2 regions of the Peribacillus muralis genome follow, and region 2 is predicted to be linked to the other one. Evidence: predicted binding sites of a transcription regulator. Region 2 holds the regulator's gene; the other holds the start of a gene.
What was found. Region 2 encodes Rex, which represses fermentation and respiration genes when NADH is low (regulators of the CRP and FNR family bind a similar motif). Its sites were predicted from a motif close to TTGTGAAATATTTCACAA; they were not measured.
Positions count from the first base shown of each region.

Region 1: a site for Rex is predicted at 1,895-1,912, ahead of ABE28_RS17530 (L-lactate dehydrogenase). Genes of this name have one in related genera too.

Region 1 is NZ_CP017080.1:3,603,514-3,611,256, forward strand. Features, by position in the region: gene ABE28_RS17515 (uroporphyrinogen-III synthase) at 1-679, opposite strand, end outside; gene ABE28_RS17520 (hypothetical protein) at 809-1,348, opposite strand; gene ABE28_RS17525 (hypothetical protein) at 1,405-1,689, opposite strand; gene ABE28_RS17530 (L-lactate dehydrogenase) at 2,059-2,991, shown strand; gene ABE28_RS17535 (L-lactate permease) at 3,034-4,608, shown strand; gene ABE28_RS17540 (DsbA family oxidoreductase) at 4,822-5,532, opposite strand; gene ABE28_RS17545 (RrF2 family transcriptional regulator) at 5,609-6,064, opposite strand; gene ABE28_RS17550 (TetR/AcrR family transcriptional regulator) at 6,284-7,465, opposite strand; gene ABE28_RS17555 (aldehyde dehydrogenase family protein) at 7,628-7,743, shown strand, end outside.
Region 2 is NZ_CP017080.1:304,220-311,962, forward strand. Features, by position in the region: gene ABE28_RS01545 (ABC-F family ATP-binding cassette domain-containing protein) at 1-1,504, opposite strand, end outside; gene moaC (cyclic pyranopterin monophosphate synthase MoaC) at 1,634-2,140, shown strand; gene ABE28_RS01555 (redox-sensing transcriptional repressor Rex) at 2,166-2,828, shown strand; gene ABE28_RS01560 (YdiK family protein) at 2,864-3,076, opposite strand; gene ABE28_RS01565 (CPBP family intramembrane glutamic endopeptidase) at 3,073-3,798, opposite strand; gene groES (co-chaperone GroES) at 4,125-4,409, shown strand; gene groL (chaperonin GroEL) at 4,469-6,106, shown strand; gene ABE28_RS01580 (hypothetical protein) at 6,279-6,866, opposite strand; gene ABE28_RS01585 (GNAT family N-acetyltransferase) at 7,150-7,647, shown strand.

The DNA.
Region 1 (7,743 bases), 1.6 Mb from region 2:
CAATGACCTTTGATTTGAACTGTTCAATGATTTCATCCTCCACGCCTTGTTCACGAACAAATTTCATTAAATTGCGCGGCTGCGGGGCACTTGTGAACACAACGGAATCGATGGTGCCTCCGAGTATTTCCCCTACCAGCAGTTGCATCGTTTCTTTTTCCGGCGAAATATGCTCATAAGGAAGGATTTCTTTATGTTCCACCTTTTGTTCATCCAGCCAGTTCATCAAGATCGGAGCCGGATCTCCATGAAGCTGGAGAGCGACCTTTACATCGCCATACAGATTTCCCTCCAGATTGCGAACGAGCCCGGCCGTACTTCCATCATCATCACGGATCAACGGCTTGAGGCCGAGCTTTTTCAGCATATTCACGGTTTTATAGCCCCTGGCTGCAATATTCATCGACTGTAAAGCTGCAATGAATTGGTCCCCGGCTTCCAGCTTCATTGCCGTTTTATATAACAGCTCTGTCCCCACTCCCGTCGTAAGGATGATCCAATCGAACGCTCCTGCCAGCAAACTCTTTATATCTTCTTCCAAGTGGGAATCATCAAGGAATACCGTCCCCTGTGCTGGACGAACTAGCGGGATTCCCCCAAGATTATGAACGATCTTACTGAGTTCTTCCGTTTTTCGCGATCCCAATAAAGCAATGGTCCTGCCATCAAGCTTACTCATGTTTGTTCCCCCTATATGTACATCGATTTTAGAAAGTGTTGGTCCACCTCACACATTATACAAATTTTCAGTCTTTTAAACCATGAAAAACAAATGACACTTTAAAATCCCATAAGCTTTTGATCCCGTTCACTTCCCCATTTCCGAATGAATCCGCATTAAGTCGGACAAGTCTTGATCATCGCATGACATGCCATGTATCGCACCAAATTTTATGAATGCATCACCATCAAGTTCCCCCATTTCGTCCACCATTGACATGACGAATATATCAGCTTCCAGGTTTTTAATGAAACCTTGAACCTCCCCAGGAACATTGAAAAGATCAACTGAAACGATGAAGTTATATTTATGGGCAAAATCGAGAAAACTCAAAAGCAAATCATCATTTTCATCATCGAAATCCAAATGACTTTGTTTTTTTGCCTGATATAATTGCCTGATTTTCTTAATATATTTCGTCTGAACATTCATTTGATGAATGTTATCAAGAAAAAGCAAACGATAACCATCATACATGCCATTTGCAGCAATATTAGCGGCCACTAAAAAGGAATCCGACACGTTTAAGATTTTGACCACATCGAATTTTCTTAAGTCAGTAGGGTCCGAGTATAATTCCACAAGCTCTTTTCTTTCCATCATATAAAGCAATTGTTTTTTCATCATGAATTTCCTTCCTGCTTTCATTTACCGTTTTGTTAAAGTAAACACTTCCATGGAAATCATCCGCTGTGAATGGCCCTTTGGGCAGCCTGCTCATCTTCTTTTTTCACAAAAACATCGTATTGAGTCGTTTTGTTGCGATTTTGAAAGTCTGTGGAACCTAAATTCATAGGCGTTTTCGTTTTGAAGCGCACCCCTTCACTTTCCAATTTTGCGATCACCTTAAAATAATTATCATGGCCGAATGCTGTATAAATACAAGTCCAATATTTATAGGTCATTAGTTTGGCAGTCACGAAACATGCTATGATCAAAATCAGCATGCCAATGATGATGGACATCACGCTTCTCATCTCCTCTTCATTTTCAATTTTTCGGAATATCCCTTCTTTACATTATATTCTTTGCTTCATGCATCATCTCCTTTTTAAACTACCTTCTCTTTAGTAGGAACCGATCCGACAACTGGTGCTATCATCGTAAAAAAAAAAACATCATTACTATGTAATTGTTTGTTGCAATGCCAACGCGCTATGTAGTACAATAACATTGTGAAATACTTCACAAACTAATTGTTTCATCGTTATTGCAAGCCTGCAAATTTTTTTATATCTTTTTGTGAAATGTTTCACATACTTTAAGGATGAAGATACCCCTTTTGAGGAATATTGTTTAAAAAAGGTCTTTCATTCGAAAAATTGGAGGTATTCATTATGAATTCTACACAGGGAAATAAAGTCGTTTTAGTTGGTACTGGGGCAGTTGGATCAAGTTATGCCTATGCTTTGATGAATCAAGGGACATGTGATGAGTTGGTCCTTGTTGATTTGAATCAGGAAAAAGCGAAAGGCGATGTCATGGACTTAGATCATGGTCTTGTGTATGCGCCTAGTGCCATGAATATAAAATTTGGATCATATGAGGATTGCCAGGATGCTGCAATCGTCGTCATATGTGCTGGCGCGGCACAAAAGCCCGGAGAAACCAGGTTAGATCTTGTAAAGAAAAACATGAATATATTCAAAACGATTGTAGGCAGCATCATGAAATCTGGATTTAATGGAATATTCTTGGTTGCAACGAATCCAGTGGACATTTTGGCGTATGCGACATGGAAATTTTCCGGTTTACCGAAAGAAAAAGTGATTGGTTCAGGGACGATATTGGATTCTGCAAGATTCCGCTCTATATTAGGGCAAGAATTTAATACGGCCCCTACAAGTATCCATGCTTATATCATTGGTGAGCATGGTGATTCACAACTTCCGGTTTGGAGCTCCGCCAATTTTTCCGGCCTGCCGATCGCAGCAAAATTAACGGACGCAAGAAAAAAAGAGATTGCCGTTCAAGTCCGTGATGCTGCCTACCAGATCATCGAGTCCAAGGGGGCTACGTATTATGGGATCGCCATGGGATTGGCAAGAATCACAAAAGCCATCTTAAAGAATGAAAATGTCGTCTTACCAGTTGGATCATTGTTGGAAGGCGAATATGGCCATAGTAATGTTTATATCGGGACCCCTACTGTCATCAATCGCACAGGGGCAAAAAATATTGTCGAGCTTGCCCTGAACGAGACCGAAAAAGAACAGTTTGCCCGTTCTGTCCATACGCTTCAAGATATTCAAGCCCCATTTTGGGAGTAGTTCATACACTAACCAGAATTTCTTACGCAGGGAGCTGTCATTATGTTAGTCCAAACATTCGATCCATTCAATAATCTTGCACTTTCAGCATTGGTTGCAGCCATTCCGATCCTATTATTTCTATTATGCTTGACGATATTCAAGATGAAGGGGATCCATGCAGCCCTCCTAAACTTAGTTGTAACCTTTCTTATCGTCCTTTTTCTCTTTAAGCTACCCCTGGGGGAAGCGATCGGAAGTGTAGCTCAAGGTACATTCCAAGGGATATGGCCGATTGGTTATATCATCGTGATGGCCGTCTGGTTATATAAAATTTCCGTTGAATCGGGGAAATTCGAGGTTTTACGCGGTAGCATAGCAGGGATTTCCCAAGACCAGCGACTTCAGCTCTTACTTATTGGTTTTTGTTTTAACGCCTTTCTTGAAGGGGCAGCAGGATTTGGTGTGCCGATCGCAATCTGCGCCGTCCTGCTGGTTTCATTGGGGTTCAAGCCTTTACAGGCGGCGATGCTCTGTCTAATAGCAAACGGGGCTTCAGGGGCATTTGGGGCAATCGGCATACCGGTTGGCATCATCGGGACATTCGGCTTGGAAAATGTGACCTCCATGAAAGTGTCCATGATGACGGCCTTAACACTGCCGCTCATTAACTTTACGATTCCGTTTTTATTAATATGGCTGATGGATGGGTTTAAGGGGATCAGGGAAGTATTGCCGGCGATATTAGTGACATCGACTACTTATACGGTGTCCCAAGCGATGATGACCGTTTTTGTAGGTCCAGAGTTAGCTGACATTATTCCGTCTTTATTAACGATGGGGGTATTGGCACTATTTCTTAAGAAGTGGCAGCCTACCCATCCATTTTTACTCAACGGCAAAGAAGTTGAATTCGAAAAGCATTCAATGGGTGATATCATAAAGGCCTGGTCTCCCTTTTATTTATTGACACTATTCGTTTTGATTTGGAGCTTCCCCGCTTTTAAAGGACTTTTTTCCCAAGGAGGCATCTTTGAAGCGACTGTACTGAAATTCATTTTCCCGGGATCTTCGATTACGATCGGAATCGATATAATCGGAGCAACGGGAACGGCGATCTTATTGGCTGCGCTGACGACCATCGCCACTACAAAATCAATTCGTGTCAGTGAAAGTCTTGCTCTCCTGAAAAAAACGATTTTAGAGTTTCGTATTCCAATCATCATGATTTGTGCGATTATCGGCATAGCCAAATTGATGGCATATGGTGGATTAACAAATGTACTGGGCGAAGGGGTTGCGACAACGGGGCAAATCTTCCCGCTATTATCACCGCTATTAGGCTGGATTGGCGTGTTCATGACAGGATCTGTAGTGAATAACAATACGTTATTTGCGCCAATACAAGCCACGGCCGGGAACATCATAGGAACAAACTCATCCTTATTGGTTTCAGCAAATACGGCCGGCGGTGTCATGGCAAAGCTCGTTTCTCCACAATCAATCGTAATAGCGACGGCTGCCGTTGGCGAAACTGGAAAAGAATCCGCTTTAACGAAAATGACATTGAAATACAGCTTCGGTTTATTGGCATTCGTGTGCGTGTGGACATTTATTTTATCGCTATTTTTCAAGTGATACACTTATATACGTATCGAAAAAAGGAATCAAGGAAAAGACTTGATTCCTTTTTCCTGTAGATGAGGCTGCCGTAAACCAAAAAGCGCCACATCCGGTGGATATAATCTTCCTTTCGTTCATCGTTATCGCAGCCAAGAAAAAAACAAACGGCCTTTCCCTGTTTGAAAAATCAAGGAAAGGCCGCCATGTCTTTGCCTTAACAGCCGGTTATTATTTTTCCGGCACGCTGCAAGAACCGTCCGCACAAACATCGCCTGTTGCTGGATCATTCACCATTTGCAGCGGGTTTTCCTCGGCCCATACTTTCTTCAATGTATCGAGGAAAGCTTCAATTGGCTGAGCTCCGGAAATGCCATACTTGCGGTTGATGACAAAGAAGGGAACACCGGTTATTCCAAGCTGGCTTCCTTCCTGCTCATCGCCCCTTACTTCAGCCGAGAAAGCCGTCCCTGAGAGAAGGGCTTCAGCTTCGGACTTATCAAGTCCAGCCGCTTCAGCCAAATTAGCCAGCGTCGCATGATCGCCAATATGCTTACCTTCCGTAAAGTATGCTTTAAACAGTCTTTCGTTCATTTCATTTTCTTTACCTTTGGATTGGGCAAGGTACATCAAGCGATGAGCATCGAATGAATTCGTCAAGACGATTTTATCCAAGTGATAATCAAGCCCCAATTCCTTTGCCTGTTGCGTCAAGTTTTGGCTGCTTGCTTCCACATCGGCTTGAGACATGCCATATTTCTTCATGAGCATTTCCTGTTGGGTCATCTTGATGTCCCTTTCCGCTTCAGGATTCAGTTCGAAGCTGCGGAACGCTATTTCCACCTGCTCTTTATTTTCAAATTGCTTCAAAGCCTCTTCGAATCGACGCTTTCCTATATAACAGAACGGACATTGATAATCCGACCAAATTTCCACCTTCATGTAAATAACCTCCTCCAATTAAATGCAATCACTTTAAGCACATTATATAACCCAAGGATATCCTCTTGCAAGGATATTACCCTAGACACTCTTTTTCAAAAGAAGTGAAGTCGATTTTCTTCATGAAATCCGCCAGCGTATATCCCTTCAACAATCGCAATGTTTCCTTTTCCGTTTCATTCATGATTTCCTCCAAAGCAGTATCCAGCTGCTTCACGACTTCACCGCATTCGCTCGTTTCCATGCAAACAAGGCATTCCGGTCGTACCGCTTGATACACATCCGCCAAAGTAAGCTGTGCTGCGGGCACCTTCAAGCCATATCCCCCATCACGGCCCTCCTTTGTTTCTACGATACCCTCTGCTGCAAGCTGAGCCATGACCCTTCTTAAAAAAGTAGCATGCGAGTTCACCTTTGAGGCGATCACCGAACTTGTCAGTAGCTTTTCGCTTTGTGCAAGCCAAACCAGGGAGTGGATGGCGATGGCAAAGCGCGGCGGTCCAATTTGATTGTTCCGATTACCTGAAGACATTGTCATCCCCCTTACAATCCTATTTATTTTAAGACCATTATACTATGTACCTTACTCCCATACAAATGGACCTCATCTACTTAACCGGCGCTTATATAGTCTGAATAATAAGGCTTGGTTGCCATGCAGCGGGGAACGACCCGCCCCATGGCAATCGAAGCCGTACGTTTGGCAATCGTAATCGGCATCATCCTGCGCTCCCAATCGACGAAGCGATCCTTAAAGCAGATTGATTTTATATTTTTTCAAATCAAGGAACTGAATGAATTCCTGGGCAAGGAACTGCGACGTATATACTTTTCCTTCATGAAGCCTATATAAGATAAGGCCCACCAAAAGTCCGGATACATAGTACGCATACATTTTCTTGCCTGCATGGATGTCTATTTTCTGCTTAAGATAAAAATCGCTCAACCTATTGAGGATTTCAGGGATAGGGTCGGGAATCCCATAATTCCCGCTGATGAAATGGACGATGGAGGTATGTTCCGACAGATAAGCAAACAATCGAACGAGCATGGCCTCCGCTTGCTTTATCGTCACGTTCCCCGAGCTTTCTTCAATCGTTAAAATCGTGATGATATCTGCACAAAATTCATGGGTGATCGCTTTAAGTAAGTCAGCTTTACTGGAATAATGGTCATAAAAGGTTGCACGGCGCACATCACTTCTGCGGGTGATATCGGATATCGTCACAGCTGAATAGTCTTTTTTTTCAATGATCAGCTGGACCATCGCTTCCTGAAGGGCTTGTCTTGTCCTGATTACACGCCGATCGATGCGGTCTTCCCTTTCATCCGGCAAAATAGGAACTCCAAACATCCAATAATACCTTTTCTGGCTGACCAAATCCCAATATCGCTGGCTGATTTTTTCTGGGGAGGGCTCCATCCCTTCTTTAAACCAGAAAAGGATGATGGCGTAAGTATAGAGGGCCCGGTAATGCACATACATGTCCTTTAAGGTATCCGAAACGTTTTCCTTCATCGGGGTCAGCATGATTTCCCTATTGAATACTTCAAAGAAAAACGCATGAAAATTGATATAGGGCATTTTATTCCGGTCCATCATGTTTAAAAAGAATGGGATTTGCGTGGCCACATATGATAAGGAAGGAAGGACCTTCAATTTCATTTCTTCCAGGTTGATTTGATCGAAGCCATTCAGGGAATCGAAGATGGCTTTCTGTAAACCCTCCTTTTGCTCTTGGACTATTTCCTCGAAAATATCGAATTTATCTTCATAGTAGAAGTACAAGGCACCCCTGCTGACGTTTGCCAGTTCCGCTATTTCCTTGCTCGTTATATGGCGGATGTCCTTTTCTATAAGGAGCTTGAGCAAAGCCTCCTTTATTTTTGAAGGTGTTGATTCATTGGTAAGATGATCATGATCATATGACACAAAAGGACCTCCTGGCATGTAAAAAAATTGAACAGTTTGTAGGCATTTATACGGTAACGTACACTTCGCTTTTCTCTGTCTTTATTTAGGTCAGCTTAAAAACTATAATAATTTCGAGAGATGAATAAAGCAAATTTCACATTAAGGGGGATACAAACCGACATGGATATTGAAACGAAAAATGAGATAAATCGCGTATTCCAATTACAAAAGAAACACCAAAAAGTGCTGCGTTCAACAACCGCCGAACAAAGAAAAGGGAAACTGAAGCGGTTTTT
Region 2 (7,743 bases):
GTGAGACGAAGAGAATCGTACCCGGATAATCGATCAGTGCATTTTCAAGCACCAATTTACTGTCGAGATCCAGATGGTTCGTTGGCTCATCCAGTATCAAGAAATTCCCTTTTTCCATCATCATCTTGGCGAGCGCCAGCCGGGCTTTCTCCCCGCCGCTTAAAGTGGACACGGTTTTCAAAACATCGTCACCGCTAAAAAGGAAATTCCCGAGAACCGTGCGGATATCCTTTTCCGGTTTAAGGGGATAGTCATCCCATAATTCATTGAGTACGCGTTTATTGGAAATCAGGTTGGCCTGTTCCTGATCGTAGTAGCTGACCTCGACGTTCGTTCCGAAGCGGAAAGAACCGGCACGTGCAGGCAACTTAGAGATGATTGTCTTCAGCAGTGTCGATTTTCCAACGCCGTTCGGGCCGACTAGCGCAATACTTTCCCCTTTCGTCATCCGAGAGTTTATGTTTTTTGAGACCGTTTCATCCTCGTAACCGATCGCCAAGTCCTGGAGGTGGAGCACTTCGTTCCCGCTTTGTTTCTCAATCTGAAATGAAAAATTGGCAGATTTCTCATCACCTTGCGGCTTGTCCAGCACATCCATCTTTTCAAGCTGTTTGCGCCTGCTTTGGGCCCTTTTCGTGGTTGAGGCCCTTGTGATGTTCCGTTGGACAAAGTCGCGGAGCTTTTCGATTTCCCCCTGTTGTTTCTCGAACAGCTTCATGTCCCGCTCATAATCCTCGGCTTTTCCCTCCAGATAAGAACTATAATTGCCATAGTACTTTTTCATATTATTCCGGGAAATTTCATAGACCTGATTGACCACTTTATCGAGAAAATACCGGTCATGGGAAACGATAAGGACAGCTCCTTGATAGCTCTGTAAATATTGTTCCAGCCAGGAGAGTGTTTCGATATCCAAATGGTTCGTCGGTTCATCCAGGATCAATATATCAGGTTTCCTTAACAACAGCTTCCCTAACGCAAGCCTCGTTTTTTGCCCTCCGCTTAATGTGGAAATCAGGGTGGAGTAGTCAAAATCAGCAAACTGAAGGCCATGCAGTACGGAACGGATATCCGCTTCATACTGGTAGCCGCCTTTTTCCTTGAAGGCGACCATCAACGCGTCATATTCATTGAGCACTTTTTGGTAAACGACTTCATCCTCGAATACATCTGGCCTGGCCATATCAGCCTCAAGGCGGCGCAGTTCCTTCTCTTGATCGATAAGATCCTTGAATACGGTCAGCATTTCATCCCAGATGGTTAACTCGGATTCGAGGCCAGTATCTTGTGCCATGTAACCGATGGTGACACCTTTTGGCTTGATGATTTCACCGCCATCATGCGATAGTTGCCCGGCTATGATTTTCAGCAGCGTCGATTTACCCGCGCCGTTCCGCCCGACAAGGGCAATTCGATCTTTATTTTGAACTTCGAGCTTCATGTTTGATAAAATAAGTTCAGCTCCGTAATATTTTGATAGTTGATTGATTTGTAATAAAATCATAGTTTCACCTCAATTGATTATTTTAAGTGTAACGTATTATAGTTATTATCGGCAATAGCTTGGTTCCGGGCCAAAACAAGCTGTTACATAAAGTGGAATAATAGTGTATTATTTAGGAGGGGTTATTCAATGGCAGACTTGACGCATTTCAATGAACAAGGCAGGGCCAAAATGGTCGACGTGAGTGCCAAGCCGGAAACGACCCGGACGGCAACGGCTCGTTCGAGCATTTTAGTGAACGCTGAAATATATGAAGCGATCATCAACCAGAATATGAAAAAGGGTGATGTATTGGCTGTCGCGCAAGTTGCGGGCATCATGGCCAGCAAGAATACGTCCAATATCATCCCGATGTGCCATCCCATTGCACTGCTGGGCGTCAATATAGCCTTTGATTGGGAAAAGGAACAACAGGGATATCGCCTTGGGATTGAAACGGAAGCTAAGACCAAAGGGAGTACAGGTGTGGAAATGGAAGCGTTAACAGCTGCATCCGTCACTGCCCTAACTGTATATGACATGTGTAAGGCCTTGGATAAGGGCATGGTGATCGGGCCTACATTCTTAGTTGAGAAAACAGGTGGAGTATCCAGCAGCGATTATAGAAGACAAGTAAATCAAACAAATAGAGATTGAAAAGCATGTGTGAAGGCGGGGAAGAATGATGAACCATGACCCAAAGATACCGCAGGCAACTGCCAAAAGGCTGCCACTGTACTATCGATTTTTAAAAAACTTACACTCCTCGGGAAAACAAAGAGTTTCCTCGGCAGAGCTAAGCGAAGCTGTAAAAGTGGATTCTGCTACCATTCGTCGCGACTTTTCCTACTTTGGCGCGCTTGGGAAAAAAGGCTACGGCTACAATGTAAATTATTTATTATCCTTCTTTAGAAAAACACTGGACCAAGATGAACTGACGAAAGTCGCTTTAATCGGGGTAGGGAATTTAGGGACCGCGTTCCTGAATTACAATTTCATAAAAAATAATAATACAAAGATTGAAATGGCATTTGAAGTTTCGGAAGACAAGGTTGGAAAGCAAATAGCCGATGTGCCGATCTATCATATGGATCAAATCGATACACTATTGCAGGAAAATAATATAACGGCTGCCATATTGACAGTCCCTGCACAAGTGGCGCAAACGATCACCGATCGCCTGGTCAAAGCCGACATTAAAGGGATATTGAATTTCACGCCTGCAAGGCTGACGGTACCCCCATCCATAAGGGTGCACCATATTGACCTTGCAGTGGAGCTCCAATCGCTCATCTACTTTTTGAAGCATTATCCGGTAGTGGAAGAAGCTGCAGTGGAAGAATGAAATGAAAAAAAACGCTGCACCTTCGCAGCGTTTTTTTATTTTTTCTTATTTTTTTGCGCGGCCTTGATCTTAAAATGGACCATGATCATCCTTAGGCCCGATCCGAAATCAAGCGTCGCAATAAGGACAAGTATGTAGGCGAAGATTCCCCATCCAGAGGAATTGACGGTTTGAACCGCAATTCCCGTAAAAAGGACACCTAAGCCAGCATAAATGATTCCGATGAATAATGGTGATTGTCGTTTCATAATAAACCTCCGATGAAGGCTTGTGCAGTATCCAGCATCTTCTCAATTTGCTCGCGATTCACGACTTGTATGATGATAACAAGCGTATTCATCGCAATATGTGCGCTCATGGACACGAGGATGCGGCCTGTTTTCGCATAAAGATAAGCAAAGGTCAACCCCATTGCCGTATATAAAAGAAGATGCTCCAATTCACCATGCGCCAAGCCGAAAATAACCGAGCTGAGTACAGCGGAAATGAAGAAGTTAAACCGTTTATGAAGTGATCCGAAAATGATCTTCCGGAAAATGATTTCTTCCAAGATTGGTGCAATTACTGAAGTGACGAAAATGACCATGGGGACTTTGTAAATGATTGCAATGAGCTGCTGCGTATTTTCGGATTCACGCTGTACGCCAAGACTTTGCTCAATGATTCCAGCAACCGCTTGAGCAGTTAATGCCAGGAAGACTCCTGCTATCGCCCATAAGATGGATGTGCGAACGGAGGCTTGGTTGCTTGTGTCCATTTTTTCCTTCATATCTTTTCTCATTAAAAAAAGAATCAAGGCTAATGCGACGAAAAAGCTGAATACGATCCAGTATGCTGCAGACTTTTGCTCAAGCTCATCAGCATTCATACCGCTTGAAGCCCCTATCAGCATGAAAATGGGTATCCCGACAATACTGGATAATTGCATGGCAATGTAAGTGATGATGACGAACCAATATTCTTTTTTCAAAAATGAAAACTCCTTTAATTTAGTCGCCCATTTCGCCTGAAAATGTTCCTGACAGGGGGACAATCTATAAACGCATACTCCAAAATGGTATCAAATATTGAGGCAGAACACCACTCAAAGGTACCCCCGTAAAAACATTTCCGTATCTAATCATTATGTTAATGTAGTATACCCGGAATTTATCAGAAATTAATAAAAAATTTTCGATAAGATACTTGCAAAAAAGGCTCGGTTTATTTAATATTATAAATGTGTTAGCACTCGATGATGAAGAGTGCTAATAATCATGAAGCAAATATCAAGAGAATATGAGGAGGGTGTTTCACTTGTTAAAACCATTAGGTGATCGCGTTATTATTGAACTAGTTCAATCTGAAGAAAAAACGGCAAGCGGTATTGTTCTTCCTGATACTGCACAAGAAAAGCCACAAGAAGGTAAGGTAGTAGCAGTCGGTACTGGCCGTGTCCTTGAAAATGGCGAACGTGTTGCTTTAGAGGTTGCCCAAGGCGATCTAATTATCTTCTCAAAATATGCAGGTACTGAAGTTAAATACGAAAATACCGAATACTTAATTTTACGTGAAAGCGACATTTTGGCTGTTATCGGCTAATTATACATCATACTTAACTGAACGAAAATTTTCTTAAAATTTTAGGGAGGTACTTAAAAATGGCTAAAGAAATCAAATTTAGTGAAGAAGCACGCCGCTCCATGCTTCGTGGTGTGGATGCACTTGCAGATGCAGTGAAAGTAACGCTTGGACCAAAAGGCCGTAACGTGGTTCTTGAGAAAAAATTCGGTTCGCCGCTTATCACGAATGACGGTGTGACGATCGCTAAAGAAATCGAACTGGAAGATGCATTCGAAAACATGGGTGCGAAACTGGTTGCTGAAGTAGCAAGCAAAACAAACGACGTAGCTGGTGACGGTACAACGACTGCAACGGTTCTAGCGCAAGCGATGATCCGTGAAGGGTTGAAAAACGTTACAGCTGGTGCGAACCCAATGGGTATCCGCAAAGGGATCGAAAAAGCGGTCAACTCTGCCATCGCAGAATTGAAAGCCATTTCCCAACCTGTCGAAAACAAGGAATCGATTGCACAAGTTGCTGCCATCTCTTCAGCTGATGAAGAAGTGGGCCAACTGATTGCCGAAGCGATGGAGCGCGTTGGTAACGACGGCGTCATCACGATCGAGGAGTCCAAAGGTTTCACGACAGAATTGGACGTAGTAGAAGGTATGCAGTTCGATCGCGGATATGCCTCTCCTTACATGGTTACTGATTCAGATAAAATGGAAGCGGTCCTTGAAAATCCATATATCTTGATCACTGACAAAAAAATTACGAATATCCAAGAAATCCTTCCTGTACTTGAGCAAGTGGTACAACAAGGAAAACCGCTATTATTGATTGCTGAAGATGTAGAAGGCGAAGCACTTGCAACTCTTGTAGTGAACAAACTTCGTGGAACATTCAATGCAGTTGCGGTTAAAGCACCTGGTTTCGGTGACCGTCGTAAAGCAATGCTGGAAGACATCGCAGCTCTTACAGGCGGCGAAGTGATCACTGAAGAAATCGGACTCGACCTTAAAACTGCAACAATCGATTCTCTAGGCCGTGCGTCTAAAGTGGTTGTTACAAAAGAAAACACAACGATCGTTGAAGGATCTGGGGATACAGCGCAAATTCAAGCTCGTGTAAACCAAATCCGTGTTCAATTGGAAGAAACGACTTCTGAATTCGACCGTGAAAAATTACAAGAACGCCTTGCTAAATTAGCTGGCGGTGTAGCGGTAATCAAAGTCGGTGCAGCTACAGAAACAGAATTAAAAGAACGTAAACTTCGTATTGAAGATGCATTGAACTCCACTCGTGCCGCTGTTGAAGAAGGTATCGTAGCCGGTGGTGGTACAGCACTTCTTAACGTATACAATAAAATCGCTGAAATCCAAGCGGAAGGCGACGTAGCAACAGGCGTGAAAATCGTCCTTCGTGCAATCGAAGAGCCTGTACGCCAAATCGCTCACAACGCTGGACTTGAAGGCTCTGTAATCGTTGAACGCCTAAAAGGCGAAGCGGTAGGCACTGGCTTCAACGCAGCTACTGGCGAATGGGTCAACATGATCGCATCCGGTATCGTCGATCCAACTAAAGTAACTCGTTCAGCTCTACAAAACGCTGGATCAGTTGCAGCCATGTTCCTAACAACAGAAGCTGTCGTTGCGGACAAACCAGAACCAGCAGGCGCTGGCGGCATGGGCATGCCTGACATGGGCGGCATGGGTGGAATGGGCGGCATGATGTAATCAACGCTTAAATCCTCTAATAAAGGATTTAACGAGATTCAGAATGAATGCTCACCAAACACGTGAATATCTTTAAAGTTGAGGCCTCCCACAGTTTACTGTGGGGGGCCTTTCCTTCGGAATTTTGAGGGTTAATAGAAGCATTATCTGAATCGGAACTCTTCTTTGCAATCTATTTCGTTGTCTCATCTATATGAGTAGAATTTGAAGCATCAGAATCGAAAGTATTAAACCCATTCAAATCAATAAAATGAGCAATTACATCCTTATCTTTGTCAGCAATAATGAGGTTAAAGCCAGATAAGTTGTTTTTTATTTTCTCCAATTCTTTTGTCGTTAAATCGATGTTTATTTTGAATGGAGTTTGATATGTAGTTTTGTGATCTTTAGGTTGCTCTGCCAACACTGATTCACTGGTTGTCTTATGAAAAATATCGTATACTGCTTCAGGGTACTCCAGTGAAAAGTACAGCTTTTGGGTGTTTTCCTGTAAGATTTCGTATATTTCCAGATTTATTTCGTAATTCATAAGTAATGTTAATTCCTTATTCTCAGGAATATAATTCATTTCAAACTTTGTGATGCTAAACTTAGGGGGAAGCAGCTTGTTTTCTAATGATTTGTTTTTTTGATTCGATGATTTATTCTGTTTAGTCTCGATTGGATTGTCGACAGATTTTTCACTTGTCTTATCTGCAGTACTGCACCCCATTAGAAGGAACAGACAAATGATAAAAGGACAAGTATACTTTGGGAGCATATTTTACCACCTCTTTATATTAGTGATAAATAAAGACATCAAGGAAAAATCCCGAAAATATTCGCCTTATGTTGAATAAGGGATTTTACCGGTTGCTGTGATTACATTTGATAAACTTATATAACCGAATATATCTATTTTTGGATGTCACTTCATTGTTAACGGTATGTTAAATACTAGGAATAATCAATATTTAATTTTAAATGAATTTTGAAATGCTAGTATCAAAACATATAAAATCAGTGCAACTAATATTTTTAGGGAGGAAAGGAGTTTATTCAGAATGCTTTCTTTAAGAAATGTTCAAGCTACGGATTTAGAACAGCTTTTATCCATTGAGAATGAAGGCTTTTCAATGGAAGAAGCTGCCACAAAGAAAGCGTTTGTGGACAGGATCAAGCTGATATCCGACACCTTTATCGTGGCAGAAAAGGAAGGGAAAATCCTTGGTTATATTAATGGTCCCATCATTGATCTGCCTTATATAACGGATGATCTTTTTGAGGAAATCAAAGAGAATCCAAAAACAGGAGGATATCAGAGCATCCTAGGGTTAGCTGTGTCCAAGAAGGCTAGAAATCTGGGGATTGCGAAGACTTTATTGGAGAAAATGGAATCACTTGTAGATGAAAATGACAGAAAGGGAATCACTTTAACTTGTAAACAGGAATTAGTTCCTTTCTATGAAAAATTGGGATTTGTTAGCCATGGCCTGTCTGAATCGCAACATGGGGGAGCCAGCTGGTTCAACTTGGTCAAATTTAGAGAGGATAAGAATTGATTCGTACAGGTGCGTCCGTATTAAAGATTAGCCAGTGGGGCGCAAGGTGAAAACACTCGATAAAAAGCCGCTTCATTAATAAAAGTTTTTCCTTTT